Regions from separate parts of the Streptomyces clavuligerus genome, predicted to be linked through region 3. Evidence: riboswitches for the same ligand, from Rfam matches in the RefSeq annotation. Region 3 holds a riboswitch; each other region holds the start of a gene.

Evidence for each region. A riboswitch is a leader RNA that binds a small molecule or an ion and turns the genes downstream of it on or off. The one in region 3 is predicted to bind cyclic di-AMP.
Region 1: it holds a riboswitch for cyclic di-AMP, as region 3 does, so the genes downstream of both, CRV15_RS04985 (M23 family metallopeptidase) here and CRV15_RS12800 (M23 family metallopeptidase) in region 3, are expected to answer to the same signal.
Region 2: it holds a riboswitch for cyclic di-AMP, as region 3 does, so the genes downstream of both, CRV15_RS17380 (LysM peptidoglycan-binding domain-containing protein) here and CRV15_RS12800 (M23 family metallopeptidase) in region 3, are expected to answer to the same signal.

What each region holds. Positions count from the first base shown of each region.
Region 1 is NZ_CP027858.1:1,248,027-1,257,914, forward strand. Features, by position in the region: gene CRV15_RS04965 (DUF5998 family protein) at 1-124, opposite strand, end outside; gene CRV15_RS04970 (bifunctional GNAT family N-acetyltransferase/acetate--CoA ligase family protein) at 172-3,783, opposite strand; gene CRV15_RS04975 (HPr family phosphocarrier protein) at 3,992-4,273, shown strand; gene CRV15_RS04980 (GntR family transcriptional regulator) at 4,513-5,184, opposite strand; gene CRV15_RS04985 (M23 family metallopeptidase) at 5,501-6,280, opposite strand; cyclic di-AMP (ydaO/yuaA leader) riboswitch at 6,294-6,454, opposite strand; gene CRV15_RS04990 (M16 family metallopeptidase) at 6,785-8,152, opposite strand; gene CRV15_RS04995 (M16 family metallopeptidase) at 8,176-9,531, opposite strand; gene CRV15_RS05000 (DNA gyrase/topoisomerase IV subunit A) at 9,834-9,888, shown strand, end outside.
Region 2 is NZ_CP027858.1:4,127,892-4,137,779, reverse strand. Features, by position in the region: gene CRV15_RS17410 (NAD(P)/FAD-dependent oxidoreductase) at 1-19, opposite strand, end outside; gene CRV15_RS17405 (Ppx/GppA phosphatase family protein) at 386-1,330, opposite strand; gene CRV15_RS17400 (DUF501 domain-containing protein) at 1,462-2,052, opposite strand; gene CRV15_RS17395 (FtsB family cell division protein) at 2,161-2,631, opposite strand; gene eno (phosphopyruvate hydratase) at 2,875-4,161, opposite strand; gene CRV15_RS17380 (LysM peptidoglycan-binding domain-containing protein) at 4,475-5,236, opposite strand; cyclic di-AMP (ydaO/yuaA leader) riboswitch at 5,239-5,449, opposite strand; gene CRV15_RS17375 (LysM peptidoglycan-binding domain-containing protein) at 5,710-6,750, opposite strand; gene CRV15_RS17370 (cytochrome P450 family protein) at 6,909-8,258, opposite strand; gene CRV15_RS17365 (nucleoside triphosphate pyrophosphohydrolase) at 8,489-9,475, opposite strand; gene CRV15_RS17360 (SurA N-terminal domain-containing protein) at 9,495-9,888, opposite strand, start outside.
Region 3 is NZ_CP027858.1:3,065,366-3,075,253, forward strand. Features, by position in the region: gene lhgO (L-2-hydroxyglutarate oxidase) at 1-1,108, shown strand, start outside; gene trmB (tRNA (guanosine(46)-N7)-methyltransferase TrmB) at 1,198-1,983, shown strand; gene CRV15_RS12795 (PrsW family intramembrane metalloprotease) at 2,144-3,559, shown strand; gene CRV15_RS12800 (M23 family metallopeptidase) at 4,003-5,061, opposite strand; cyclic di-AMP (ydaO/yuaA leader) riboswitch at 5,073-5,229, opposite strand; gene CRV15_RS12805 (PP2C family protein-serine/threonine phosphatase) at 5,557-6,714, opposite strand; tRNA gene CRV15_RS12810 (tRNA-Met) at 6,990-7,063, opposite strand; gene CRV15_RS12815 (MerR family transcriptional regulator) at 7,268-8,017, opposite strand; gene CRV15_RS12820 (hypothetical protein) at 8,453-8,743, opposite strand; gene CRV15_RS12825 (HNH endonuclease family protein) at 9,049-9,765, shown strand; gene CRV15_RS12830 (methyltransferase domain-containing protein) at 9,832-9,888, opposite strand, start outside.

The sequences.
Region 1 (9,888 bases), 1.8 Mb from region 3:
CGATCTGCTCTCCGCCGACAGCGGCCTCCACCGCCTCGGCCACCAGAGCCGGGTAGTAGCCGCTGCGCTCGATCGCCGCGCGCAGCCCCTGGGTCGTCGTACCGGTCTTCGCCATGCGGTCCATCCTACGGGGCCCCGGGGGCGCCGGGCGCTCACATCGCCCAGGAGTGCTCAGTAGCTCGGGAGACGGCGCGGCCCCAGGTCAGTGAAGGTGGCGGCGGGGGCCAGCCGGACGGAGGCACCGAGCACGGAGAGTCCGCGTTGCGCCACGACGACGGGTTCAAGACTGATCGAGACCACTTCCGGGTGGCCGTCCACCAGTCGTGATACCCGCAACAGCAGCTCTTCGAGCGCGGGGGTGTCGACGGGGGCGGAGCCGCGCCAGCCGAAGAGGAGGGGAGCCGTCCGGATGCCCCGGACGAGTTCGGCGGCGTCCCGGACGGTGGCGGGGACGAGCCGGTGGGAGGTGTCCCCCAGCAGCTCGGACGCGGCTCCCGCGAGACCGAAGGAGAGGACGGCGCCCACGGCGGGATCGACGGCCGCGCGGACCACGGTGTCGACGCCCCGGGGGGCCATGGACTGGACCACGGGGCGCAGCGCGTCGGGCGGGCCGAGCTGTTCGGTCAGCTCGCGGTAGGCGAGGCGGAGCTGTGCCTCGTCGGCGAGGTCGAGGCGGACGCCGCCGAGGTCGGGGCGGTGGCGGAGCTGGGGCGCGGTGGTCTTGAGCGCGACGGGGTAGCCGAGCCGGGCCGCCGCCCCGGCGGCGTCGTCGGGGCCGGGGGCGGGCAGGGCGGCGCGGACGCGGATGCCGTACCGGCCGAGGAGGGCGTGGGCGTCCGCCGCGGGGAGGGTGCCGCTGCCGTCCTCGTCGAGCAGCCGCTCGATGAGCGCCGCCGCGCCCACCTCGTCGATGTCCTCGAACTCGGGCACCCGCCCCGGCTCGGCCGCCTGCCGCCGCCAGCGGGCGTACCGCACCGCCTCGGACAGCGCCCGGACGGCCCGCTCGGCCGCCGGATACCCGGGAATCCGCCCGCCGCCGTCCCACTCGCCCGGCCCGGCGCCGGCCTCCGGCACGGACCCGCCCGACGACAGACCGGAACCGCCACCGGACGGGGCGGACGACCGGACCTCCCGCACCGGGCCGCCGTCACCGCGCGCGGCGGACGCACCGGGCGGCACAGGGCCGCCGCCGGGAACGGACACCGCCCCGCCATCCCCCGTCGACCGGGCATCCGCCCCGTGCACCGACCCCTCGGAGGAACCGGACACCGGGACGCCTTCTCCGCCGCCCCGCGGAGACCCGCCCGACAGCGGACCGGAACCATCACCGGGCGGCACGGACGGCCCGGCACCGGGAGCGGACGACGGCAGACCGGAGCCGCGAGCCTCCGGGGCGGATGCCGGAGCGCCCGGCGCGGCGGACACCGGAACCTCCGGACCGGTCGGCACCGGCCCACCGCCGGGAACGGACACCGCCGCGCCACCCGACGGGGTGTCCGCCCCGTGCACCGGCTCCCCGGGGACCCCGGACACCGGGACGCCTTCCCCGCCGCCCCGCGGAGACCCGCCCGACAACGGACCGGGACCGCCACCGGACGACCGGACCTCCCGCACCGGGCCGCCGTCACCGCGCGCCGAGGACACCGGCGCGGCCGCCCCGCCCGACCGGGCGTCCGCTCCGGGCACGGACCCGTCCGACGACGGAGCGGGACCGCCACCGGGCGGCACGGACGGCCGGGCACCGGGAGCGGACGGCACCGGGCCACCGGGAGCGGGAGCCCGTCCCGCGGCCGACGGCAGGCCGGAGCCACGGGCCTCCGGGGCGGATACCGAAGCACCGGGGGCACCCGACCGCCGCACCTCCCCCACCAAGCCGCCGTCACCGGGCGGGGCGGGCGCGTCGTCGGTGGAGCCGCGGACGGCCGCCAGGGCTTCGGCGAGGCCGCGGAGTTCCACGTGGACCACCGCGACCGGCTTCGTCCGGCCCGACTCCGCGACCGCGGCCCGCAGCGCCCGCGCCAGCACTTCGCCGTCGCCCGACTCCGTCGCCCCGTGCTCGCCCACCCAGGGGATCGCGGTCACCACGACCGCGTCGCAGCCGTCGTCGGCGAGGGCCCGGGCGAGCGCCGCCCGGAAGTCCGCCGGGGTGGCGTCCGTGGTCAGGTCGAGCGGCGGCTGCGGACGCAGTCCTTCCGTCAGACAGGCGTCATAGGTGAGCAGCCCCAGCGACTCGGAGTTCCCGAGGATCGCCACCCTCGGCCCGGCCGGCAGCGGCTGACCGGCGAGCAGCAGTCCCACGTCGATGAGTTCCGTGACCGTGTCCACACGGATCACCCCGGCCTGCCGCAGCAGCGCCCCGACCGCCGCGTCCGGGATCCGGGTGGCCGGGACGGCGTGCCCGGGCGGCTCGCTGCCGCTGTGCCGGGCGCCCTTGACGACCACGAGCGGCTTGACCGCCGCCGTACGCCGGGCGAGCCGGGTGAACTTGCGCGGGTTGCCGATCGACTCCAGGTACATCAGGACCACATCGGTGTCGGGGTCGTCGTACCAGTACTGGAGGAAGTCGTTGCCGGAGACGTCGGCGCGGTTCCCCGACGAGATGAACGTCGAGAGCCCGGCGCCCCGGCGGTGCAGCTCCGACAGGAGCGCGATCCCGATCGCACCGGACTGGGTGAAGAGCCCGATCCGCCCCGGCGCGGGCGACCCGGGGGCGAGCGAGGCGTTCAGCCGTACCGCGTCGGCGGTGCTGATGATGCCGAGCGAGTTGGGGCCGATGATCCGCATCCCGTACGAGCGGGCGCGGCGGACGAGTTCCCGCTGCCGCCGCCGTCCCTCCGCGCCGCTCTCGGCGTACCCGGCGGTGAGCACCACCAGTCCGCGCACCCCGTGCTCACCGCAGTCCGCGACGGCCTCGGGCACCCGCTCCACCGGTACGGCGACCACGGCGAGGTCGACGGCCTCCCCCGTCGCGGCGGCGATCTCCGCGACGGAACGGAACGCGGGCACGCCCTCCACCTCGGTCCGGCCGCCGCCGAAGGCGCGGTTCACCGCGTAGAGACGGCCTCTGTAGCCGGAGTCCAGGATGTTGCGCAGGACGGTGCGGCCCATGCCGCCGGAGGCGCGGCCGGTGCCGATGACCGCCACCGAGCCGGGTGCGAGCAGCCGCTGCACGGAGCGGGCCTCGGCGCGCTGCTCCCGGCCCCGCTGGACGGCGAGCGACTTCTCGGTGGGCTCCAGATCGAGCGTCAGATGGACGGAGCCGTCCTCGAAGCTGCGCCGCTGGGTGTACCCGGCGTCCCGGAACACCTTGATCATCTTGGTGTTGGCGGGCAGCACCTCCGCCACGAACCGCCGCACCCCCCGCTCCCGTGCCACCGCCGCGATGTGTTCGAGCAGCGCCGACGCGACCCCGCGCCCCTGGTGCGCGTCCTGGACGAGGAAGGCGACCTCGGCCTCTTCGGCGGGGGCGGAAGCGGGGCGTCCGAGGCCGTCGATCCGGTCGTAGCGGACGGTGGCGATGATCTCCCCGCCGACGGTGACGGCGAGTCCCACGCGGTCCACGTAGTCGTGGTGGGTGAAGCGGTGGACGTCCCTGTCGGTCAGCCGGGGGTAGGGCGCGAAGAACCGGTAGTACTTGGACTCGTCCGAGACCTGTTCATAGAAGCTGACCAGCCGCCCGGCGTCATCGGGCGTGATCGGCCGGATACGCGCGGTGCTGCCGTCGCGCAGCACCACATCGGCCTCCCAGTGGTCGGGATAGGTCTGTTCCGGCCGGGTGCGCATGGCGAAAGCGTACGGCGGTCGGAGCGGTCACGAAGCTCTGCGGGAGGAGAAAGGCGAGGTCGGAACGGCCGGCCGGGGTGGCGGGGGCCATCCGGGGCTCCCTGGGGGCCCCGTCGGCGCGGCTGGTTCGCCCCCGGACGGCACGGGGCGGGGCCCGTACCATGGCACACTGGTCTAGACAACCCATTTCCCCCCGAAGGGCACCACCATGGCTGAGCGCCGTGTCAACGTCGGCTGGGCCGAGGGCCTGCACGCCCGACCCGCTTCCCTGTTCGTCCGCGCCGCCGCCGCGTCCGGCGTGCCGGTGACCATCGCCAAGGCCGACGGCAACCCCGTCAACGCCGCCTCCATGCTGGCGGTGCTCGGCCTGGGCGCCCGGGGTGGCGAGGAGATCGTGCTGGCCTCCGAGGCCGAGGGCGCGGACGCCGCGCTCGACCGCCTGGCCAAGCTGGTGGCCGAGGGCCTGGAGGAGCTGCCGGAGACGGTCTGACCCGTCCGGCACCGCTCAGGGGCCGCGGACTTCCCGTGACGACACGACACCGGGGTCCGCGGCCTTTTCGTGTCTCCGCGACGATCCGTGCGCGGGCCCGGGGCGGCAGGCGGCGAGGTTCCGCGGCCTCTCGCGCCTCCGCCGCCCGCCTTCCGCGCCTCGGCCCACCCCTTCGCGGCGCGGTTCCATGCCGCCGCGACCCGCCCGCGCCACCGTTTCCCCGTTCCCCTCTCCCCGCCTCAGGGGCGGGCGGGCGCCAGCCCGCGGCGGGGCGGGCGGACCGGGTGGGAGGTCCGCAGCCGGTGCGCCCCGGCGTTCCGCTCGGCGTGCAGCGCGGTCAGGGCCCGCGCCCGCTCCGCGTCCCCCCGGGCCACCGCGTCCAGGATCGCGCCGTGCTCCGCCCAGTACGCGACGGGCTCGGCGGGCTGCTCCACCGCGTACATCCACGCGATCTTGTGCCGCAACTGGGTGAGCAGGGCGATCAGCCCCGGGCTGACGGACGCCTGCGCCAGGGTCTCGTGGAACCAGCCGCCCAGCGCCCGCAGATCCTCCGCCTGGCCCCGGCGGGCCCGCTCCTGCCCGAGCCGCACCAGGCCACGCAGCACCCGCAGATGGGCCTCGGTGCGCCGCCGGGCCGCGCGGGCCGCGCCCAGGGGCTCCAGCAGCATCCGCACCTCCAGCAGATCCGCGGCCTCCTGCTCGCTCAGCTCCGCGACATGCGCACCGGCGTGCCGCTGCGTCACCACGAACCCCTCGGCCTCCAGGGTCCGCAGGGCCTCGCGCACGGGGATACGGGAGACGCCGTAGCGGCGGGCGAGCTGCTCCTCGGTGAGTTTGGCGCCGCGCGGGAAGACCCCGGAGACGATGTCGTCGCGGATCGCCGTGCAGACCGAGTGCGCGGGGACGCGCATGACCGAACCTCCGCTGTGATCCGCCGCTCGCGCCCCGGGCCGGACGGCTGCCGGGGGCCGCACGGCGCCTGTGCCGCGCGTCCGGCGACTCTATTGCAGCGGAGCCCCTTTCCCCGTGGGACGGCGTGCGGCGTCGCTCGCTTCCGGCCAGTGCCCGGGACACGTGCCAGCGGCCGGATGCCACCGGGTCCGGCGGCACCCGGGGCCAGGAGCGCCGCACGGGCCCGCGCGACGGCGGCCGGAGGACGGCCGGGGCCCCGCCGCGTGGATACGCGACGGGGCCCCGGGCGCGCGCCGCACGGCGCGCGGAGAGATGTCAGACGTGCACGCCGTGGGAACGGAGATACGCGACCGGGTCGACGTCGGACCCGTACTCGGCGCCGGTGCGGGCCTCGAAGTGGAGGTGCGCGCCGGTGGAGTTGCCGGTGGACCCGGCGAGACCGATCTGCTGGCCCGGCAGCACGCTCTGCCCGGCGGCGACATGGACCGCCGCCAGATGGCCGTACTGGGTGTACGAGCCGTCGTTCATCCGGATCACGACGTTGTTGCCGTAGGCACCGCCCCAGCCGGCCTCGACGACGGTGCCCGCGCCCACGGAGACCACGGAGGTTCCGTAGGAGGCGTGGAAGTCGATGCCGGAGTGGCTGCCGGAGGACCAGTAGGCGCCGCCGGTCTGGTACGCGGTGGAGACCCCGCCGCTGACGGGCGCCTGATACGTGTTCATCAGACGCTCGCGCTCGGCCTCGCGGGCGGCGCGCTCCCGGGCCTCCTGGGCCTCCCGCTCACGGGCCTCGGCCTTGCGGCGGGCCTCCTCGGCGGCCTCCTCGCGGGCGATGGCCTCGCGCTTCTGGGTGACGGCCTGGTCGGCGACCTCGTCGGCGAGCGAGTCGGCCTCGGCGTCCGCGGCGAGGATCATGAAGGTGCCGGTGTCCTCGGAGGACGCGGCCGGTGCCGTGCTCTCCGCGGCCAGGGCCGGGGTGGCGAGGGAGCCGCAGACGCCCGTGGTGGCGAGCGTGGCCGCGCGGGCGATGTTGGCGCCTCGGAGGGTCGCACGGCTCGGGGCGCGGTGCTTCCCGGTGGAGCGGGTCAACGCCATGAAGAGGCTGATCCTTTCCTTCCTTCTCGCCTACCGGGTTAGCTGACGGGTTCGGAGCAGGAAGGTCTCCTACGGACCCCTCCGCGGTGCGAAGGCGCCCGATTCACCCCTGGGGACGGTGGGTCCCCGGCTCCCCTGGGCTCGCACCCGGTGGGGACTCGGCGATGGCTGTCCGTGCCGCGGACGCGGCGTGGAGCGGGCGAACAGCCGCGTCGACGCTACGGGCGTCACCTCCGGTTCGCCAAACAGACGACGGATTTTGTTGGCTATGCCACAGCCCAGACAGGAGAAGCCCCATGACATTTCCTCAAAACCGGGCAAATGTAGAGCAAGTACAGCGGAACCCCGGCGGTCAGAGCACCGCCGGGGTTCCGTCCACGCGTCGCGGAGCCGGTCGCACAGCCGGGCGCACGGCCGGTCACGGGAGTCCGGCCGGTCACGGGGTCCGGCCGCCGTACGTCCGTACGCCGCACGGCCGGTCACGGGGTCCGGCCGCCCGGGAGGTCAGCCCGTGACGACCGTGACCTTGCCGATGCCCAGCGCCTCCACGGGCGCCGCGATCTGCGCGGCGTCCCCGACGAGCACCGTGACCAGCCGGTCCACCGGGAAGGCGCTGACGACGGCCGCCGTCGCCTCCACGGTCCCCGTCTCCGCCAGCCGCGCGTACAGCCGCGCCTGGTAGTCGTCGGGCAGATACTGCTCGACCTGGTCGGCCAGCGTGCCCGCGACGGAGGCGGCCGTCTCGTAGCGCAGCGGTGCGACACCCACCAGGTTCTGCACGGCGGCGTCCCGCTCGGCGTCGGTCAGCCCCTCGGCGGCCAGCACCCGCAGCACCTGCCACAGGTCCTCCAGCGCCGGGCCCGTGTTGGGGGTGTCCACCGAGCCGCTGATGGCGAGCAGCGAGGCGCCCGAGCCGTCGGGCGCGGACCGCAGCACCTGCCCGAAGGCGCGGACGCCGTAGGTGTAGCCCTTCTCCTCGCGCAGCACCCGGTCGAGCCGTGAGGTGAGGGTGCCGCCGAGGCAGTACGCGCCGAGCACCTGGGCCGCCCAGACACGGTCGTGGCGGTCCGGGCCCACCCGGCCGATGAGGAGCTGGGTCTGCACCGCGCCGGGGCGGTCCACGACGATCACCCGTCCGGCGTCGTCCGCGGAGACCGCCGGCACGGGACGGAGCGCGCCCGCCTCGCCCGTCCACTCCCCGAGGGTGTCGGCGAGCACCGCGTCCAGGTCGATCCCGGTGAAGTCGCCGACGACGACCAGGGTCGCGGTCGCCGGGCGGACATGGGTCTCGAAGAACGCCCGCACGGCCGTGGAGTCGATCCGGGCGACGGTCTCCTCGCTGCCCTGGCGCGGCCGGGACATCCGCAGCGAGGCCGGGAAGAGCTGCTTGTACAGCTCCTTGGCGGCGCGCCGGGACGGGTTGGCCGTCTCGTGGGGGATCTCGTCCAGCCGGTTGCGCACCAGCCGCTCGATCTCGGTGTCGAGGAACGCGGGCGCGCGCAGGGCCTCGGCGAGCAGCCCGAGGCCCTTGGGCAGCCGGGAGGCGGGGACCTCCAGCGAGATCCGTACACCGGAGTGGTCGGCGTGCGCGTCGAGGGTGGCCCCGCAGCGCTCCAGCTCGGCGGCGAACTCCTCGGCGGAGCGCTTGTCGGTGCCCTCGGACAGCGCACGGGCCATGATCGTGGCGATGCCGTCGAGTCCTTCGGGCTCCGCGTCGAGCGGGGCGTCGAGCAGGATCTCCACGGCCACGACCTGCTGGCCGGGGCGGTGGCAGTGCAGCACCGTCAGCCCGTTGTCCAGCGCGCCGCGCTCGGGCGCGGGGAAGGCCCACGGCCTGGCCCGGCCCGCCTGCGGCTGGGGGTGGAACTCCATGGTGGTCAGCGGCTCGGCGTCGGTCACTGGCCCGCCCCTTCTTCGTCGGTCTCGTCACTCTGCCCGGCCGCCTCGGCGGCGAGCGGCTCGTACACCAGCACCGCGCGGTTGTCCGGCCGCAGCCGGGCCGCGGCGGCCTCGCGCACCTCGTCGGCGGTGACCGTGAGGATGCGCTCGACGGCGGTGAGCGCGAGCTGCGGGTCACCGAAGAGCACCGCGTACCGGCAGAGTTCGTCGGCGCGGCCGGCGACGGTGGAGAGCCGGTCCAGCCATTCGCGCTCCAGCTGGGCCTGGGCCCGCTCCATCTCCTCGGGGGTGGGGCCGTCCGCGGCGAACCGGGCCAGCTCCTCGTCGACGGCGACCTCGATCGTCCCGACCTCGACCCCGCCGGAGATCTTCACGTCCAGCCAGCCCAGGGAGGGCGCCCCGGCCAGCCGCAGCAGGCCGAAGCCGGCCCCCACGGCCGTCCGGTCGCGGCGCACCAGCCGGTTGTGCAGCCGGGAGGACTCGCCGCCGCCGAGGACGGTGAGCGCCAGGTCGACGGCGTCGCACTCACGGGTGCCGTCGTGCGGCAGCCGGTAGGCGGCCATCAGGGCGCGCGCGGGCACGTCCTCCTCGACGACCTCGCGGAGCTGCTCCCCGATGACGTCCGGGAGGGAGCCGTCGCGCGGCGCGGGCTTGCCGTCGTGGCCGGGGATGGAGCCGAAGTACTTCTCCACCCAGGCGAGGGTCTGCTCCGGGTCGATGTCGCCGACGACCGAGAGCACCGCGTTGTTCGGCGCGTAGTACGTACGGAAGAACGCGCGGGCGTCCTCCAGCGTGGCGGCGTCCAGGTCGGCCATGGAGCCGATGGGCGTGTGGTGGTACGGGTGGCCCTCGGGGTAGGCGAGGGCGGTCAGCTTCTCGAACGCGGTGCCGTAGGGCACGTTGTCGTAGCGCTGGCGGCGCTCGTTCTTGACCACGTCGCGCTGGTTCTCCATCGACTCGTCGTCGAGGGCGGCCAGCAGGGAGCCCATGCGGTCGGCCTCCAGCCAGAGCGCCAGCTCAAGCTGGTGGGCGGGCATGGTCTCGAAGTAGTTCGTGCGCTCGAAGCTGGTCGTGCCGTTCAGCGAGCCGCCCGCGCCCTGCACCAGTTCGAAGTGGCCGTTGCCGTGGACCTGCTTGGAGCCCTGGAACATGAGGTGCTCGAAGAGGTGGGCGAGCCCGGTACGGCCCTTGACCTCGTGGCGCGATCCCACGTCGTACCAGAGGCAGACCGCGGCGACCGGAGCCAGATGGTCCTCGGAGAGCACCACGCGCAGGCCATTGGCCAGCCGGTGCTCCGTCGCTGTCAGACCGCCCGAACCGGCCCGCGCTGTGGCCGTGTGACCCATGGGCATGTACGTCCCTTCGATCGCGATGCTTAAGGGGTGTTGTTTTCCCAGCACCGCCACTGTATGCAAGCGGGACGACCGCTGGCGAAGTCCTTACGCGTCCTCCGGTGTCCTTCCGTGTCCTTCCGTGGCACGGCACCCGTGCGCGGTCTCCGCCGGGGCGGACACCGCGCCGGTCCGCGCCCCGCGGGGGCTCCCCGGGGGGTCACCCGAAGTCGTTCACCGGGTCGCGGTCGGTGTTGTCAGTGCGACGGGCCACAATGGTCGGCGTCAGTTCCCGATCCGGTCGTGAAGGAGCAGCAGCCTCGATGGCCCGCCGCAGCACGAAAACCCCGCAGCCCGATTTCGAGGAGAAGATCCTCG
Region 2 (9,888 bases), 1.1 Mb from region 3:
GACGCTCCGTGGTGCTCATGCCATCGAGTATCCACCCCCCTGTGGAGGGGTGCTCGTGAGCCCCTTCACATGTTGTTGGGTGACCCGTGCTAAACTGCGCCGCTTTTGGCGCCGAAGAGGCGCCCGAGCGGGTGAACCACCACCCCCTCCAGCGCCCCGACATGGCCTGTGAGCTGGCACTTAACCGTTCTTTACATATGAACCACCGGCGCCGTTCACACGGCTGACATGTGCCGGTGACCGTCCCGCCCCCCACCCCTGGGGCCGAATGGCCCCCAGGAGCGGGCCTTTTGTCCTTTCGCGGCACCCATCAGGGGCCTTTTCCTTGTGAAGAACTTCACGAACTTGCTTCGCGGGGCTCTCCGAGGTGCCGTCCGGCGGGGGTTCAGTCCACCGGAGCGGGGTCCTCCGCGGCCCGGAGCGCGATGCCGTCCAGGATGTCGTTCTCGCTGACGATCACCTCGGCGGCACCGATCCGCTCCATGATCGTGAGGAGGATCAGCGCACCCGAGACAATGACGTCGACCCGCCCCGGATGCATCACGGAGATCGCGGCCCGCTCCTCGCGGGTGGCGCCCAGCAGCCGTCGGGTGACGGCCGCGACCTGCTCGTACGAGATCCGGGAGCGGTGGATGACCTGCCGGTCGTAGTGGTCCAGGCCAAGTGCGATCGCGGCCACGGTGGTCACCGAGCCGGCCAGGCCCACCAGGGTCCGCACCCCCCGGAGCGGCACGGTCTCCTCGACGGTGTCGAGCGCCGCCACCACATCGGCGCGGACCGCCGCCAGCTCCGCCTCGGCGGGCGGGTCGCTGCGCACATGGCGCTCGGTGAGCCGGACACAGCCGATGTTCACCGAACGGGACGCCTCGACGTGCTCCCGGCCGACGACGAACTCGGTGGAGCCGCCGCCGATGTCCACGACCAGCCGCTCCTCGGCCCCGGGCCCCTCGGCCAGCTCCAGGGTGGCGCCGGTGAAGGAGAACTCGGCCTCCAGCTCACCGCTGATCACCTCGGGGTCCACCCCGAGGATGCCGCGCACCCCGGCGACGAACTCGTCCCGGTTGGAGACGTCCCGGGAGGCGGACGTCGCCACGAAGAGCACCCGCTCCGCGCCCAGCTCCGCGATGACCGCCGCGTACTCCCGGCAGGCCGCGAAGGTGCGCTCCAGCGCCTCCGGGGCGAAGCGGCCGGTGCGGTCGACGCCCTGGCCGAGCCGGACGATGGTCATCCGGCGGTCCAGCTCGGCCAGCGTGCCCGCGTGCGGGTCCACATCGGCGACCAGCAGACGGATGGAGTTGGTACCGCAGTCGACGGCGGCGACCCGGGTCATGGCGTGGCTCCTGGGAGGGGGAGGACGGAAGGACGGGACGGGGTGCGCGTACGGGTCCGGAGCCCGGGGGCCGCACGGGCGACGGCCCGAAAAGCCCGAGAGCCCGAAAGCCCGGACGGCTGTGCGAGCGGCTACGCGGAGGGCTGCCCGGGCGACGGCTCGGACGGCTCGGACGGCTCAGCGGAGGACGGCTCGGCGGAAGACGGCTCGCAGGGCGTGACGCAGGGGCCCTTGCGCCACCACTCGGGGAGCATGGCGATGGTCTCGTCACCCAGCGGGTTGACCCCGGGGCCCGCGGCCAGCGAGTGGCCGACCAGCACATGGAGGCACTTCACCCGGTCCGGCATGCCGCCCGCGCTGGGGAAGCCCGCCAGCACCTCGATGGCGTCGCGGCGGGCGATGTAGTCCTCGTGCGCCGCCCGGTAGGCCGCGGCCAGCTCCGGATCGGACTCCAGCCGCTCCGACATCTCCTTCATCACCCCGTTCGCCTCCAGCGTGCCGATCGCGGACGCGGCCCGGGGGCAGGTCAGGTAGTAGAGCGTCGGGAACGGGGTGCCGTCGGGCAGCCGGGGCGCGGTCTCGACGACATCCGGCTGCCCGCAGGGGCAGCGGTGCGCGATCGCGCGCAGCCCGCGCGGCGGGCGGCCGAGCTGCTCCTTGAAGGCGGCGATGTCCGCTTCGGTCGGCTCGGTCGGTTCGGTGTGGGGAGGAGGGGTTTCCATGCCTGCCTTGGCTCTGCTCGTCTCGGTGGTTTCGCCGGGGCGGACGCCGGGGTGCCGCTCCGGCGGTCCGGCGGCGGGTCGGGGTGGTGGACCGGGGGGAGGTCCGGCTCAGCGGCGGTCCGCGCTGTCGACGCCGTCCCAGACCCTGGAGTACCAGGCCCGGCCGTCCACGTCGTCCCCGGGCCGCTCACGGGGCTCGGCGCCGGGGTCGATCATCGTGTATCCGGCCTCGCCCGGCAGCACATAGTGCAGATGCTCCCGTGCCAGCCGCCGGATATAACGGTCGTCCTGGAGCCGGGCCTTCTCGTCCCGGAGCTGTTCGACCGCGCGCTCGGCCTCCGCCATTCTCTCCCGCTGCTCGGCCATCTCGCCGCGCTGGGCGATGTACTGCCGCATCGGGTACGCGAGGGCGACCACCAGCGAGCAGACGACGAGCGCGAGGAAGGCGGCGCGGCCCGTGAGCCGGGAGCGGCGGGCCTGGCGCCGGTTCTGGGAGCGGTACACCCGGGCGGCGGTCTGCTCACCGATCAGCCGCAGCCTGGTCGCGGTGGAGAACCGGTCGCGGTTCTTCCCGGCCATTCGTATCCCGCCTCCCCTGTTCGCCGCTTCCGCCGCTTCCGCCGGTTTCGCCGCTTTGCTCGCTCGCGTTTGTTCGCTCGCACCGGGCGGCGTCCCCTGTCGTGTCCGGGGACGCGGACGCGGACGCGTCCCCGGACACGGTACGGGACCGCGGCCGGGGACGCCGGTACGACGGGCCAGGAGCCGGGCCGGGCGGCCCCGGGGATCTTCCCCGGTCCGTCCGGCCATCGGCTCCCGGGGCGGTCAGCCCTTGAAGCGGGGGAACGCGCTGCGGCCCGCGTAGACGGCCGCGTCGTCCAGGATCTCCTCGATGCGCAGGAGCTGGTTGTACTTGGCCACGCGCTCGGAGCGGGCCGGGGCGCCGGTCTTGATCTGGCCGCAGTTGGTGGCGACGGCCAGGTCGGCGATGGTGACGTCCTCGGTCTCGCCGGAGCGGTGGGACATCATGCACTTGAAGCCGTTGCGCTGGGCCAGCTCCACGGCGTCCAGGGTCTCGGTCAGCGAACCGATCTGGTTGACCTTGACGAGCAGGGCGTTCGCGGAGCCCTCCTCGATGCCGCGGGCCAGGCGCTCCGGGTTGGTGACGAAGAGGTCGTCGCCGACGATCTGGACCTTGGTGCCCAGCTTGTCGGTGAGGACCTTCCAGCCGGCCCAGTCGTCCTCGAAGAGCGGGTCCTCGATGGAGACGAGCGGGTAGGCCGCGACCAGCTCCTCGTAGTACTCGGTCAGCTCGGCCGCGGAGAGGGGCTTGCCCTCGAACTCGTAGACGCCGTCCTTGTAGAACTCGGAGGCGGCGACGTCGAGCGCCAGCGCGATGTCCTTGCCCGGGACGTAACCGGCCTCCTTGATCGCCTCAAGGATCAGGTCCAGGGCGGCGCGGTTGGAGTCCAGGTTCGGGGCGAAGCCGCCCTCGTCGCCGAGGCCGGTGGCCAGGCCCTTCTGCTTCAGGACCTTCTTGAGGGTGTGGTAGACCTCGGTGCCCCAGCGCAGGGCCTCGGAGAAGGACTCCGCGCCGATCGGGGCGATCATGAACTCCTGGATGTCGACGTTGGAGTCCGCGTGGGAGCCACCGTTGAGGATGTTCATCATCGGAACGGGCAGCAGGTGCGCGTTCGGGCCGCCGAGGTAGCGGAAGAGCGGCAGGTCGGACGCCTCGGAGGCGGCGTGGGCCACGGCGAGGGAGACACCCAGGATGGCGTTGGCGCCGAGGGAGCCCTTGTTCTCGGTGGCGTCCAGGTCGAACATCGCCTGGTCGATCAGGCGCTGCTCGGTGGCGTCGTAGCCGACCAGCTCCGGGCCGATCTGCTCGATGACGGCGAGGACGGCCTTCTCGACACCCTTGCCCTGGTAACGGTTCGGGTCACCGTCGCGGAGCTCGATGGCCTCGAAGGCACCGGTGGAGGCACCGGACGGAACGGCGGCACGACCCGTGCTGCCGTCGTCGAGGCCAACCTCGACCTCGACCGTGGGGTTGCCTCGGGAGTCCAGGATTTCCCGGGCTACGACGACGTCGATGGACGGCACGAGCATCTCCTTCTGGGATGTGACGCATGGGTGCAGGGCTCCGTTGGCCTTGCGACAAGAGCCTAACCGGCGGGCGGGGTCCATCCGGGCGGATGCCCGCCCGCTGGGACGAAAAAGGTAAAGAAGTAGAGCAGAGCGGGGCAGACCGCTGCATAGCTACTGCCGAGTAGCGATTCCCGGGAGCTGCGGCGCCGGGCCCCTGGCCGGGCCAGGGGCCCGGACATGACAGAGCCCCGGTCCGGCGCGCACGGGGGGAAGCGCACCGGACCGGGGCGGTCCGTCACCCGGGGCTTCCCGGGGCATCGGGGGAGGGCGGGGCTCAGCGCAGGTGGAGCTGCTGACCCACGTAGATCACGTCGGCGTTGTCGACGATGTCCTCGTTGAGCTGGAACAGCTTCTGCCAGCCGCCCTTGACCTTGTGGTCCTCGGCGATGGAGCTGAGGGTGTCACCGGCCTTGACCTCGTACTCGCCGTCACCCTTCAGGAAGCCCTTGGCCGGGGCCTGGGTCTGCGGGGCGGCCTGCTGCGGCGCCTGCTGGACCGGGGCCGGGGCGGTGCGCTCCACGGAACGGGTGGTCGGGGCCTCGGCGCGCTGCTGCGGCGCCGGGGCGGTCTGCTGCTTCGGGGCCTGCTGCACCTGCTTCGGCGCCTGCTGCTGCGGCTTGGGCTGGGCCGGGGCCGGGGCGGCGCTGCCGTACGGGGTGTTGGACAGGCCCACACCGCACTTCGGCCAGGCGCCCTTGCCCTGACCCGCGAGGGTCTTCTCGGCGATGGCGATCTGCTGCGCCTTGGTGGCCTTGTCGGCGGTCGGGGCGTAGGCGGTACCGCCGTACGCGGCCCAGGTGGAGGTCGAGAACTGGAGGCCGCCGTAGTAGCCGTTGCCGGTGTTGATGGACCAGTTGCCGCCGGACTCGCACTGGGCGACCTTGTCCCACTCGGCGGCGGTGGCGGCGGTGGCGGTGCTCGCACCGGCCAGCGGGGCGGCGACGGCGGCACCGGTCACACCGGCGAACGCGACGATACGGGTGGCACGGTTGAGGGCCGTGGGACGACGGTGCTTGCCCTTGCCGGAAAACAGCATGGAGGTCTCCTCACCGACGCCTACGAGGTGAGCTGTCGGGTTCGGGCCGTGTGAGTTGCCCGGCCGCGCGTCCTTGCGCGCGGCTCCACCCCAAGCCGGTCGGCCCACCGGCGTCCGGTTCCGGCGCACTCCTCGTGCACCGAACCGTCCGTCAGCGACCGGGACCGGCGCTTACCTTGGGTCCCCCGCTCCTGCCTTCGGCGCTCTGCGCGTCGACTGATGCCCCCCGACCGACGGCAGGATTCGGCGTGACGGTCGTTGGTGCCCGCTGTGGCGAGCGGTTCAGACCGAATCACAGCTCTTCCTGATGTTCAAAGGAGAACATCGAGGAAAAATCGCCCATCTCGCCACTCCGGATACCTTCGTTTCCGCAGGTGGGGGCTGGAATCCGAGATTCCGCTGCGCGGGGTTCGCCCGTTTTCGCAAAGAGACCCTTGTCTCATTTCTGCAAACCAGGACAAACCCCGACACAACTACTGCTGGGCGTTCTCCAGATCCAGGCTCTGACCAGGGTGGATGAGGTCCGGATCGGCACCGACGGTGTCCTTGTTCCGCTCGTACAGGGAGTTCCAGCCGCCGTCGACGTCCTTCTCCGCCGCGATGACGGAGAGGCTGTCGCCGGGCTGGACCGTGTACGAGGAGGGAGAGGTGTCCGCCGCACCGGCGGCCGTGGCCCTGTCGGCGGCGGTGGCGGCGGTGTCCGCCGTCAGCTCCGTACGGGCCTCACCGGCGCGCGAGGGGCGGTCGGCGGTGCCGGTGGCGCGGTCCTGGGGCGCCGCGCCGGTGTCGGCGGTCGCCGCCTCGGACGCGGTGGACCCGGCGGCCGGGGCGGACGCCGCGTCCTGCCCCGCCGTCCCGTCCCGGTCGGCCGTCCCCGCCGTCTTCTCCGCCCGCGCGGCGGACTCCTCGGCGGGCGCGCCCCGGTGCTTGCCGCCGCCGGTCGGAGCGGGCGTGCCCTTCCCCGCCGCCGGGGCGCTGTCGGTGCCGTTGCCCACGCCCTGGGTGCGGGCGGGAGCCGGGGACCCCTGCTCCGCGTTCCGGTCCGTGGCGCCCTTGTCCTTCCCGGCGGCGGCCGACGGGGCCGCGTCCCCCGCCCGCGCCTTCCCGGACGGCCCGCTGTCGGCGTCGGCGCCGCCGGAGCGCGCGCCGGACGGCGCGGCGTCCTCGGTGGCGCCCGTGGCCTTCTTCGGGGCGGCGTCGGCGCCCGGGACGGCCAGACCGGCCATCCCGGCGCACGAGGCCCACGCCTTGGCGCCCTCGGCCGCCAGGACCTTCTCGGCCACGGTTATCTGCTGCGAACGGCTCGCGAGGTCCGGGCCCGAGGCGTACTCCAGACCGCCGTACGCCTCCCAGGTCTGCTGCGACATCTGGAGGCCGCCGTAGTAGCCGTTGCCGGTGTCGGCGCTCCAGGCGCCCCCGCTCTCGCACTCGGCGACCCGGTCCCAGACGGCGGAGTCGGCCGCCGTCGCCGAACCCGCGCCCAGAAGCGGGAGCGCGATGGCCGAGCCCGTCACTCCTGCCGCGACGACGAGAGCCGGAGCCTGACGGGGTCGGCGATGTCGACCATTCCCGGAGAGCATGCGGTTGCCTTTCGCGAGACTGCTGAGACGGGGTGAACGTAGCGGCAGTCGAACATCAGTCACAAGTCGATGCAGCGGAGATCACGCGAATATCACGATCCTGACACGCCATCAATTTCCGCGTGGCGCGGGGCGGGAGAGAACGTGACGGGGAGGGTCCGAAGTCCCCTCATGATCAGGCCGCCGCGCCAGCGCAATTCGGACGGATCGACCGAGAGCCGCAGCTCGGGAAGGCGGGTGAAGAGGGTCGCCAGCGCGGTCTGCGCCTCCAGCCGGGCGAGCGGCGCGCCCAGGCAGTAGTGGATGCCGTGCCCGTAGCCGAGGTGCTGATTGTCACGCCGCGCAAGGTCCAGGACATCCGGTTCGCCGAACCGCTCCGGATCGCGGTCGGCGGCGGCGAGCACCACCAGCACCGGATCGCCCGCCGCTATCCGCTGCCCCCCGATCACCAGCGGTTCGGTGGCGAACCGCCAGGTCGCCATCTCCACCGGCCCGTCGTGGCGGAGCAGCTCCTCCACCCCGGTCTCCAGCAGCCCGCTCTCGCCCGCCGCGAGGGAGCGCTGGAGCCGCTCGCGCTGCTCCGGGTGGCGCAGCAGGGCGAAGGTGCCGTTGCCGATCAGATTGACGGTGGTCTCGAACCCCGCGAAGAGCAGGATGAAGGCCATGGCGGCGGCCTCGTTCTCGGTGAGGTGCTCGCCGTGGTCACTGGCCCGGATCAGACCCGAGATCAGGTCGTCGGCGCCCTCGTCGGTGAGGGAGGCGCGCTTGCGGTGGATCAGCTCCAGCAGATAGCCGCGCATCTTCTTGACGGAACGGGCGACACCGCCGCGCGGGCCGCCGCCGTGACGGATCATCATTCCGGCCCAGTCCCGGAATTGGTCCTGGTCCTCCGGGGGGACGCCGAGCAGATCGCAGATCGCGTAGATGGGCAGCGGGAACGCGAACTCATGGATGAGGTCGGCCTCGCCCCGTTCCGCGAAGCCGTCGATCAGCCGGTCCGTCAGCTCCTGCACCCGGGGGGCGAAGGCGGCGACCCGGCGCGGGGTGAACGCCTTGGAGACGAGACGGCGGAGGCGGGTGTGGTCCGGGGGGTCGATATTGAGCAGATGGGTCATCAGCTCGGCCTGACGTTCGCCCGGGATGCCGGTTTTGCCCTTGGCGTGCGCGGGCTCGTCATGGTGCGCCGGATTCTTGGACAGCCGCTGGTCGGCGAGGGCCTGGCGGGCGTCGTCGTAGCGGGTGACGAGCCATGCCTCGACCCCGCTCGGCAGCTTGGTCCAGTGGACCGGGGAGTTCTCCCTGAGCCAGGCGTAGGCGGGGTAGGGGTCGCTCGCGAACTCCCAGCTGAAGAGTTCCGGGGCGGGCCCCTGACCAGGTCCCTTGCCTGGTTCCTGGCCTGGTCCCCGGCCGGGGGCGGATGCGGATACGGGACAGTCACTCACCCTTCGACGGTAACCCGCGCCGTTCCCCCGGGCCGGGGGCAGGGGGCCGGGCAGGCCCGGGCTCGCCGTCGGGGGCCGGCCCCCGAACCCCCGCGCCTCAATCTCCCCCGGACTCCGTCCGGGGCCCCCAGAGGCTAGATCTTGCGCCGCGCCCCCGAACCGGCGGAGGGGATTTCAGGGGGCGTCCCCACCGGGATGAATGTGACGCGTGCCGCAAGCGGCGGCGGGGCTTACGCCGACTCCGACTCCGACTCCGCCTCCGTCGCGCGGATCGCGGAGCGGTAGGCGCGGGCCGTGGCGCGGAGGGCCGTTTCCGGGTCGATGCCGGAGGCTTCCGCACGCGCGGCGAGCGCCAGCAGTTCGGAGCCGACGGTGCCGTCCGCCGGGAGGGGGACGTCGAGACCCGCGAGGCGGACGCGGGAGGCGAGCTTTGTCGCGAGGGCCAGGGCGGGCTGGCCCTGGGGGATGCCGTCGGTGACGGAGGCGCGCCGCTTCTCCTCCGCCTTCGTCCGCAGCCAGTGCTCCCGCACCTCGTCCGGCGTCTCGGCCCGCTCCGCGCCGAACACATGCGGATGCCGGTGGATCAGCTTCTCCACCAGCGTCCCCGTGACGTCGTCCACGGAGAACGGCGCCTCCTCGTCCTCCTCGGCGATCCGCGCGTGCAGGACGACCTGGAGCAGCACGTCCCCCAGTTCCTCCCGCAGATCGTCCCGGTCCCCGTCCTCGATCGCGTCGACCAGCTCGTACGCCTCCTCGATGGCGTACTTGGCGAGCGCCCGGTGGGTCCGTCCGCCGGTCCACGGGCACTCGCTGCGGATGCGGTCCATGACCTGGACGAGGTCGAGGAACCGGCTGCCCGGCAGGTCGTACGAGCCGGGCAGCAGTTCGAGGTCGGGCATCCGCTCCCGGCCCGAGCCCGCGAGCCGGGCCAGGCCGTCGGTGAGGGCTCGGTCGCCCTCACCGCAGGCGAGGACCACCACGGTCGCGCCCCGGGCGCAGCCGTCGACCAGTTCCCGCGCGGTGGGCTCGGCGATCTCCACCGTCACGCCCGCCTCCCGGAGATAGGGGAGCTGCGGATGGCCGGGGTCCGCGCACAGCACCCGGTCGGCCGCGCGCAGCGTCTGCCAGGCGGGCCAGGACAGCAGCCCGGGCGCCACCCGGTGGCTGGCGGTGAGCAGGACGATACGGCCGGTGTCGGGGGGCGTGGTGGTGGTCACCCCTCGAACCTACCTCCCGTCACGCGCCGCCGGGCGGGACGGGCTGCGGCTGCGGCTGCTGGGTGACCTGCTTGATCCAGGGCGCCTGGTAGCCCTGGAGTTCCAGCTTCTGGTCGTCCCAGCGGCCGAAGCGCGGATTGACGTCGATGTCGAGCGCCTTGGACGCGGCGACGAACGCCTCCTGGAGCCGGTTCTGGTCGGCGGGGGTGCCGGTGCCGCCGAGGGACTGGGCCAGCTTGTTGATCAGGATCTCCCGCCGGACGGCGTCGTCGACCTGGTCGGGGGCGACGCCCCGGTCCTGGAGGTACGCGGCGGTGAGGGCCTGCTCCCCACCCGACTGCTGGGCGAGCGCGTCCTTGGTCTGCTGGAGCTCCTTGCGGGTCACGCTCACCTCCGCGTCCTCGGCCGCCCGG
Region 3 (9,888 bases):
CCGGGTGACCGTCCTGGAGAAGGAGGCCACCACGGCCGCCCACCAGACCGGGCGGAACAGCGGAGTGATCCACAGCGGGATCTACTACCGCCCCGGCTCGCTCAAGGCCCGGTTCGCGGTGCGGGGCGCCGCCGAGATGGTCGGGTTCTGCGCCGAGAACGACCTGCCGCACCGGGTCACCGGCAAGCTCATCGTCGCCACCTCACGGGACGAGCTGCCCCGGCTCCACGCCCTCGTCCAGCGCGGCCGGGAGAACGGCATCCCGGTGCGGGAGCTGGGCCCGGCGCAGATCACCGAGTACGAGCCGGAGGTGCGCGGGCTCGCGGCCATCCAGGTGGGGACGACCGGTGTGTGCGACTTCGGCGCGGTGGCCGCCCGGCTGGCGGTGCTGGTAGAGAAGTCCGGCGGCAGGGTCGACTGCGGCGAGGAGGTCACAGCCGTGGACCGCAGGGCGTGGGGCGTCGCGGTGCGCACCGCGACGGGGCGGGTCCTGCGGGCCAGGGCCCTGGTCAACTGCGCGGGGCTGCACTGCGACCGGGTGGCCCGGCTGGCGGGTGACGACCCGGAGATGCGGATCGTCCCCTTCCGGGGGGAGTACTACGAGCTGGCGGACCCCGCACGCGTCCGGGGGCTGGTCTATCCGGTGCCGGACCCGGCCTTCCCCTTCCTCGGCGTCCATCTGACCCGCGGCATCGACGGCGGTGTCCACGTCGGTCCGAACGCGGTGCCCGCGGGCGCCCGCGAGGGCTATCGGCGGTCGACGGTCCGGCCCCGGGAGCTGGCCTGGACGCTGGCCTGGCCCGGCACCTGGCAGATGGCCCGGGAGCACTGGCGGTACGGGGCCGGTGAGCTGCACCGTTCCCTGTCGAAGACGGCGTTCACGGCGGCGGTGCGCCGATTGCTGCCCTCAGTCACCGAGGCCGATCTGCGCCCGGCCCCGTCCGGGGTGCGGGCGCAGGCGGTGCTGCGGGACGGCACCCTGGCGGACGACTTCCTGATCAAGGAGGCCCCCCGTACGGTCCATGTGCTGAACGCGCCGTCCCCGGCGGCGACGGCGTCCCTGCCGATCGGGCGGGAGGTGGCGGCCCGGGTACTGCGGCTGCTCTGACCGTCCGGGACCGCACCCCGGTGCGACGGTCCGCGACCGGCCGCTCACCCCGGGAGAGCGGCCGGTGGACCCGTAGAATCGAAAGCACTGTGTCCGAGCTGAAGAACCACACCCCCGCACCCGCCGTCCGCGACCGGAGCGAGCCCCGCTTCCCCGGAGGGCCCATCGCCGACCCCGCCGGTTCGCACCACGAGCGGCGCATCCGGAGCTTCCAGCCCCGGCGCAGCCGGGTCACCACCGGACAGGGCGACGCACTCCAGCGGCTCTGGCCGATCTGGGGCATCGAGATCGACGGCCGCGAGACCCTCGACCCCGGCACGATGTTCGGCGGACTGCCCGTCGTACTGGAGATCGGGTTCGGCATGGGCGAGGCCACCGCGCGGATGGCCGCCGACGACCCCGGCACCGGCATCCTCGCCGTGGACGTCCACACCCCGGGCCAGGGCAATCTGCTCGGCCTCGCCGAGCGGAACGGACTGTCCAACGTCCGGGTGGCCAACGGCGACGCGATCATCCTGCTGCGAGAGATGCTGGCGCCCGGCTCGCTGGACGGGATGCGGATCTTCTTCCCGGACCCCTGGCCGAAGAAGCGGCACCACAAGCGGCGGCTGATCCAGCCCGAGTTCCTGACGCTGGCGGCGCGGAGCCTGAGGCCGGGGGCCGTGCTGCACTGCGCCACCGACTGGGAGCCGTACGCGGAGCAGATGCTCCAGGTCCTCACGGACCACCCGGACTTCGAGAACACCCAGGAGGACGGCGGTTACGCGCCCCGTCCCGGGTTCCGGCCGCTGACCCGCTTCGAGGGACAGGGGCTCGACAAGGGGCATGTCGTGCACGACCTGCTGTTCCGCCGGGCGGCCGACCCCGCCGTCTGACCGGGTCCCGCGGCCCCGGACCGACCGTCCGACCGGGTCCCGCAGCCCCGGTCCGACCGTCCGACCGGGCCCGGCCGGAGCGGTCCGCGCGGGCCCCGCGCGGAAGGGCCCCGCGGGAAGTGCGTCGCCAGGTGTCGGTGGCCGTCGTTAGGGTCATTGGGTGTCCGAGCCGTTCCCGCACCACCAGCAGCCCCGTCCGGCGGCCCCCGCGCCCAGCGCGCGGACCGGTCCGGACGCCTCCGCGCCCGCGCCCGGGCCGACAGCAGGACCGGCGGGACCAGCGGTGCCCGCCTTCCGCCAGGACCCGAGGTTCGACGCCGTCCCGGAGCGCTCCCGCTGGCGCTACAAGCCCCGGCGGGTCTCCCGGCTCTGGCAGTCGAAGGCGATCAGAGCCGGAATCCTGATCACGCTGCTCGCCCTCTGCGCCCTGGTGATCCTCGCGCTGGTGCGGGAGGAGACCGGAACCGAGGGGTTCCTCGTCGGACTCGGACTCGCCACCCTGCCGGTGCCGCTGCTGATCGCCGCCTTCCGCTGGCTGGACCGGGTGGAGCCGGGCCCCTGGCTGAATCTGATCTTCTCCTTCGCCTGGGGCGCCTTCGCCGCCGCGCTGATCGCGATCCTGGCGAACACCTTCGCGACCCGCTGGATAGCCACGGCCACCGCCGACACCACCGACGCCCACTCCATCGGCGCCACGGTCATCGCACCGGTGGTGGAGGAGAGCGCCAAGGCGGTGGCCATCGCGTTGATCTTCTTCTTCCGGCGCAGGGACTTCAACGGGATCGTCGACGGGGTGGTGATCGCCGGATTCACCGCCACCGGTTTCGCGTTCACCGAGAACATCCTCTATCTGGGCAACGCCTTCGGCGAGGATCAGCAGCTCGGCTACTCGGGGCTGCCGTCGGTGACCGCCGCGACCTTCTTCGTCCGGATCGTGATGTCGCCGTTCGCGCATCCGCTCTTCACCGTGCTCGCCGGGATCGGCTTCGGCATGGCGGCCATGGCCCCGCGGTCGCGCACGACCCGCCGCACCCTGCTGCCGGTGCTCGGCGTCCTGCTCGCGATGGGTGTCCACGCCCTCTGGAACGGGTCGGCCTCGTATCTGGGCCCGCTCGGTTTCTACGCGGTGTACGGGATGTTCATGGTGCCCGCCTTCGGGCTGCTGACCTGGCTGGCGATCTGGTCCCGGCAGAGCGAGCTGCGGACGATAGCCGCCGAACTGCCGAAGTACGCGATCGCGGGGTGGATCGCCCCGGCTGAACCCCAGGCCCTGTCCTCGATGAAGGCGCGCACGATGGCCCGCACCGCCGCCCGGCACGCGCACGGCCCGGCCGCGGCGCACACGGTGACGGAGTACCAGCGGTTCGCGACCTCGCTGGCGTTTCTGCGGCACCGGGCCGAACGGGGGGTGGAGGTCCCGGACTTCGTCGCCCGTGAACAGGAGCTGCTGCACCACATGTGGCAGCGGAAGGCGGTGGCCTCCCCGGCGCTGACCTACGCCGCCCGGGCGACGGGCCGGGTCTGGGTACCGCCGCCGTACCGGGACTACGAGACCTACAACCCGTATCGCGCCTGACCGTCCCGCGCCGGAAGGGGTCCGGTCCGACCGGCCCGTGCCGGAACGGAGGAACCGGCGGCCCTGGCATCGGGGGGTGTGCGCCAGGGCCGCCGGAGAACGGGTTCCGCCGCCGGGTGCCCGTCGTCCGTCCACCGGTGGGCCGGTTCACCGACAAGGGTGCCGGTGGGGGCTTTGCCGCCGCTGAAACCGCCGGTCGGGGCGGCGACGGAGAGGACGGAGCGGGGGCGGAACGGGCACGGGGCGGAGGCGGAACGGGCACGGGGCGGAGGCGGAACGGGGCTGCGGGACAAGGGGAACGGGGGACACCTGGGGTGGGTGACACGTGTCACCCACCGCAGAGGCGTACCGGGGCACCGCAGAGGGATCCAGCGTCGCGCGGGCTGTGCGAACGGCCCCGAAACGACCGCAGGGCCCCTGGATTCAGGGGCCCTGGGGCTCGATCAGACAGCGAGGCCCTTGTTCTGCAACCAGGCCATCGGGTCGACAGCGGCACCGCCGGAGGTCTTGACCTCCAGGTGGAGGTGGTTGCCGGTCACATTGCCGGAGTCGCCGACCCGGCCGATCGTCTCGCCCGCGGACACCTGCTGGCCGACGCCGACGGTCATCGAGGAGAGGTGGGCGTACAGGATCTCCGTACCGTCCGACAGCTGGAGCAGGATGCGGTAGCCGTAGGGGCCCGCCCAGCCCGCCGCCGTGATGGTGCCGCTGCCGACCGCCTTGACCGGGGTGCCGGCCGCGGCCGCGAAGTCCAGACCGGTGTGCTGACCGGAGGACCACATCGAGCCGGACTGGCCATAGGTGGAGGTGATCACATAGCTGGAGGTGGGCAGCGAGAAGCTGTTCGCGAGCCGGGCCCGGCGCTCCTCCTCCGCCTTCCGCTCTTCTTCGGCCTTCGCCTTGGCCTTCGCCTCTTCCTCGGCCTTCCGCTTGGCCTCGGCCTCCGCCTCGGCCTCCTTCTTCGCCTTCGCCTCGGCGGCGCGCTCGGCCTTCTCCGCCTGGGCGGCGGCCTGCTCGGCGGCCTCCAGCTCGGTGGCGGCACGGGCGGCGGCGTCGGCGCTCGACTGCTGCTCCTCGGCCTGCTCCAGGATCCGGGAGCGCAGCGCCTCGGCGGCGGTCTGCTGCTCCCCGGTCTGCTGGGCCGCGAGTCCCATCGCGGCGGTCGGAGCGTTCTCGTCCGCTGTCGACCCCTCGTCGCCGGAGACCAGCGAACCGACGCCGGGCAGGGACTTGGCGTCGGGGAGGGAGATCGAGACGGCGGGCTTGTCCTGGGCGGTGGCGATGCCACCCGCGCCGACGGCCGCCATCACGCCGACACCGAGCACGGTGGAGCTACGGGCGATACCGCCGCGCTGCTTCAGCACCCGCTGACGGTGACGGCCGCGCACAGGGCGAACCGTTTCCGCGGAAGGGTTCCAGACACCGGGGGACGCAGCCGCCCCATCCTCGCTGAAGACACCGGACCCGAAGGGGTTTTCCGGGGCAGGGCTGTTGGACGCCACCGAGGCGCACTCCTTTCCTTCCTTCTCGCCTACCGGGTTAGCTGACGGGTTCGGAGCAGGAAGGTCTCCTACGGGCGGCCTCCACCGCGAACTGCACGGCGGATGAAGCCCGATTCACCCCAAAAGGTGGTTCCCCGGTTCCCTCGCGGGATTCGGCGCACGCGCACGGTGCCGCCCTGACGGCGGCTGGGACGACCGCGCTGCGTTATCGAACGTTAATAGACACGCGGACCGGATTCCAAGTTGCACCAGACGATCTTTACTCTCTTTGCCTTGGACTTACCCCGGCATAAGCGGACGGATTCGGGCGACTTGAGCGAGTGTCGAAAAACCTCGTTCATCTGACTGTGCATCAATTGTTATCGGAGGGCTGCCTTCCGACTACGGAGCGTGCAGCCCTTTACGGACCCTTTATGACCGCCGCTCTGAAGCGCTCGCCGAGTCGTCCTCACCCCAGCCCTCACCCCAGCCCTCACCGGAGCCTCACCGGAATGCTCACCGGGGAGGGCGCGGACCGCCTAGGGAGCGCCAGCGGCGGCGGTCCCCCGGCGGTCCCGGGGCATCGGGCGGCCGGGCCACCGCGAGCAGCGCCATGTCGTCGGTGGCACCGCCGCCGGTGTGCCGCCGCACATCGTCCAGGAGTTCGTCCAGCAGCTCCCCCGGCCCCGGGAACACCCTGCCCGCCAGCCGCTCGGCGGGATCGTAGAAGCGTCCCTTCGCGTCCCTCGCCTCGGAGAGTCCGTCGGTGTAGAGAAGCAGGGTCGTGCCGGGCGGCAGCGGGTACTCCTCGGCGCGGTCCGGCCAGACGCCCAGCTCGGCCATGCCCAGGGGCAGCGCGGGCTCCGTCGGCTCCAGGACGTCCAGACCGCCGTCCGGGCGCAGCAGCAGCGGCTCGGGGTGGCCCCGGTTCACCAGCCGGACGACCCCGGTGCCCCGGGGGATCTCGGCGAGGACGGCGGTGGTGAACGCCTCGACCGCGTCCAGGGTCTCCCGCCGCTGCGCCTCCCTGAGCAGCGCCCGTTCCAGCCGCCCGGTGACGCCCTCCAGGGTCGTCTCCTGCTCCGCCGCCTCCCGGAACGCGCCGATCGCGACCGCCACCGCCTCCACCGCGCCCAGCCCCTTGCCGCGGACGTCGCCCACCACGAGCCGGACCCCGTGCGGGGTGTCCTGCACGGCGAAGAGATCGCCGCCGATGAAGGCGTCGGCGAGGGCGGCCTCATAGCGGGCAGCGATCCGGAGTCCGCCGATCCGCTCGGCGGGGGTGGGCAGTACGGCGCGCTGTGCGGTCTCGGCGATCACCCGGGCGGAGGCCAGCCGCTCACTGCTGCGCTGGATGACCCGGTTGATCACCAGTGCCAGGGCGGAGACCGTGATCACGGTGAACAGCTCGGTGTACGCCGTGGGCTCGTCCATCGTGCCCTTGTAGAGGTGGAGCCCGACCACCCCGCAGACCGCCGTGATCCCCGTCAGCAGGGTGGCGCGCCAGGAGAAGAAGGGCGCGGCGATCAGCGGGGCCGCCGTGAACATCGGGGCGGCGGTGTAGCGGGGCGGGGTGGACAGGTCGAAGACCGTTCCGGCGACGATCATCAGCGCGGGGAGCATCCGGACGAAGCGGCGACCGCCGTATCCGCTCCGCTGCTCTGCCTGCGCCAAGGGGGCCTCTCCTGACCGGTCCGCCGATCGCCGCGGACACGGTTGCCGCGCCCCCTTCAGGCTGGCCGGAATCGGCGGGGGAGGCGAGCCGCCACCGTCCAACCGGGCGAGCGGCCGCCCCGGCCTCGGTTTCGGTTCCGTGTCCGCCCCGGGGCGGACACGGCCCGGTCCCGGCCGGGGCGGGGCGGGCACGACCTGGACCGCGGGAGGGGGCAGGTCCGGATACGACAATGGCCCGGCACTTCGGTTCGAAGTGCCGGGCCACGGTCTTTCAGTAGCGGGGACAGGATTTGAACCTGCGACCTCTGGGTTATGAGCCCAGCGAGCTACCGAGCTGCTCCACCCCGCGTCGGTGAACACAACCTTACGCCATCCCGAGCAAGATCCACTCCACTTTTTCCGTCCGGCTCGTAATCGGTCGACGATCAGCCGCGATCGAACAGCAACATAGAGGGATAAATCAGGCAGACGGCCCGACCGGCGGCGGGCCGGAGAGTGGAGATCGGGGGTCGGAGGTCAGAGATCGGAGGTCGAATGGCCGGTCAGCCGCGGGTCAGCCGTCGGTCAGATTCCGTTCCGCGTAGACCGCCATCGCGTCACGGACGAACAGCGCCGTCCCGGCCCCGTGCCGGTCGTAGTGCGCGCCGAAGCGATGATCCGCGACGTACATCTCCCCCAGTCCGGCGAAATGGGACCTGGAGGGCGGCTCGAAGACCGAAAGCCACAGATACTGCCGGTGGGCGAGCCCCTGCGCCGCCCCGCTGCCGGCGGCCAGACCGTCCGCCAGCGCCTGGCCGAAGGCACGGGCGATCTCCTTCTGCTCCTCCTGGTACGCGCGCCGCCGTGACTCGCTCAGCGAGCGCCACCACTGGTCACCGCGCCGGTACGCCTCCCGGCCCCAGCGCTCGGTGACCTCCTGCTCGTACCGCGTGTGGTCGAAACCGTCCAATACGTCCTCGGGCATGAGGTCCTCCCCTGTCTCGATCTTGTGAAGGGTGGTCCGCACCGAGGCGATCTGCCGGCCGACGCGCTCGCGCTCCAGCTCCAGCAGTTCCAGATGGGTCCGCAGGGCCGCCGCGGCGTCCCGCTCCCCTTCGAGCACCTCGGCGATCGCGGGCAGACCGAGCCCCAGCTCGCGCAGCAGCAGAATGCGCTGGAGACGCACCAGGGCCTCGGGTCCGTAGTAGCGATAGCCATGGGCCCCCACCCGGCTGGGGTGCAGCAGCCCCACGTCCCCGTAGTGCCGCAGGGTCCGGCTCGTCGTCCCGGCGCGCCGGGCGATCTCCTGGATCGACCACTCCATGACCTGAACGGTAGAAGTTGACGCTGCGTAAAGGTCAAGCGCCGTTTCCGGGGGACAGTGCCGTTTCCGGGGCTGCGGACGGGCGACGCGCCCCACCAGGGACGCCCTGCTCCCCTGGACGACGGGGGCTCGTGCACGACGGGTACTTGTGCACGGCGGGCGCTCATGGACGACGCGCTCCTGTGGACAACGGGCGCTCATGAGCGACGGGGCCCCTGGGAGGGAGGCCCCGTCGATGTGTGTCCCCGGAGGTCGGGTTTCCCCTGTGATCGGGGAGTTCCCTGAGATCGGGGGGTAAGGCGATTCCCCTGGGAGTGGGGATAGAGACAGATCTCCTGGGAGTGGAGGTCCTGGTGGTTCCCCTGGGAGTGGGGGTTCCGGCGGGATCCTCTGGGAGTCCGGGTCCCGACGGGGCTGGTGAGAGGCGGAGCTCGGCTACGGCTGGACCGTGCTCGTCAGACCGGTGACGGACCCCGTGAGCGTGGTGAGCGGGTCGGTCGCGGGGGCGGTGAGCTGGCCGGGGGCGTCCGTGAGGGTGCTGAGCTGGTTGAGCTGGCTCAGGCCGTTGACGCTGTTCAGCACCTGCTCGACGGCGGAGCCCTGGGGAGCGGGCGCGGTGGGGGCCGCAGGGGCGGGCACGGGGGAAGCGGTGGCCCCGGCGATGGAGAGGACGGAGGCCCCGGCGGCGAGGACGGCGGTCGCAAGGGCACGGTATGTCTTGGTCATGCCGGGACAAACGGCCAAAAGGGGCTGGAGTCACGGGCCGTGGACGGGGATTGACCCGCAAGGGGCGAGGGCGTTCCCGCCGTACCTCCGCAAGTAGGTCCATACGAACACCTGTACGTCAGCGAGCGGCGGAATGAAGCACTCCTACGCCGTCCGGGGCACCCGTGAGAGGGCGGAACGGGTGAACTCCTGAGCCCGTCTGGCGCAATCGTTCGTTTCGCTGCACCGCTTCGGGGTGGTCTGCCCGTAATTCGGGTGACGTGATCACTCATCTGAGGCGTACCGCCGTCGCCGCGGCCTGTGCCGTGCTCGCTTTCTCCTTCGTTCCTCCGGCTTCCGCCTCCACCGCCTCCACCGCTACCTCTGCTGCCTCTGCTGCCTCTATTTCCTCTGTTTCCTCTGTTTCCTCCCCTGACGCGCCGGGTGGTGCCCCGGGACTCCGTGCCGAGACCGCGCGGCTCGGGGTCGCCGTCGGGCGGCTGGTCATCGCCGACGAGAACCGGACCGGCTACAGCCGGAATCTCTTCCGGCACTGGAACGCGGGGCTGAACCTCCGCGACGGCTGCAACACCCGTAACGAGGTGCTGATCGCGGAGGCCGTCGAGCCGCCCACGGTCGGCCCCGGCTGCGCGCTGACGGGCGGGATGTGGCTGTCGTACTACGACGAGGTGCGGGTGACCCCTGCCACGGCACTGGACATCGACCATATGGTTCCGCTGGCCGAGGCATGGGACTCCGGCGCCCACGGCTGGGACCCGGGCCGCCGGGAGGCGTACGCGAACGACCAGGGCCAGGCGTCCTCGCTGGTGGCGGTCACCGCGCGGGCGAACCGTTCCAAGGCCGACCAGGACCCGGCGGAGTGGCTGCCTCCGGCTCAGAGCGCGCTCTGCCGCTATGTCGCGGAGTGGACGGCGACCAAGCTCCGCTGGAACCTCACCGTCGACGGAACCGAGCGGGAGAGGCTGTTCACGGTCGCGGCGGGCTGCCCGACGACCACGGTGAGCTGGGAGACCGCGCCGTAGCCTGTCCCCTCGATACCGGCCCGGGAGGACAGGGGAGCGGCGGGCCGCTCCCTGCCCCCAGTGGCCTCAGCCGATCTCCAGCGGCACCGCCGCGACCACCACATACAGCGTCACGGCGGCGAG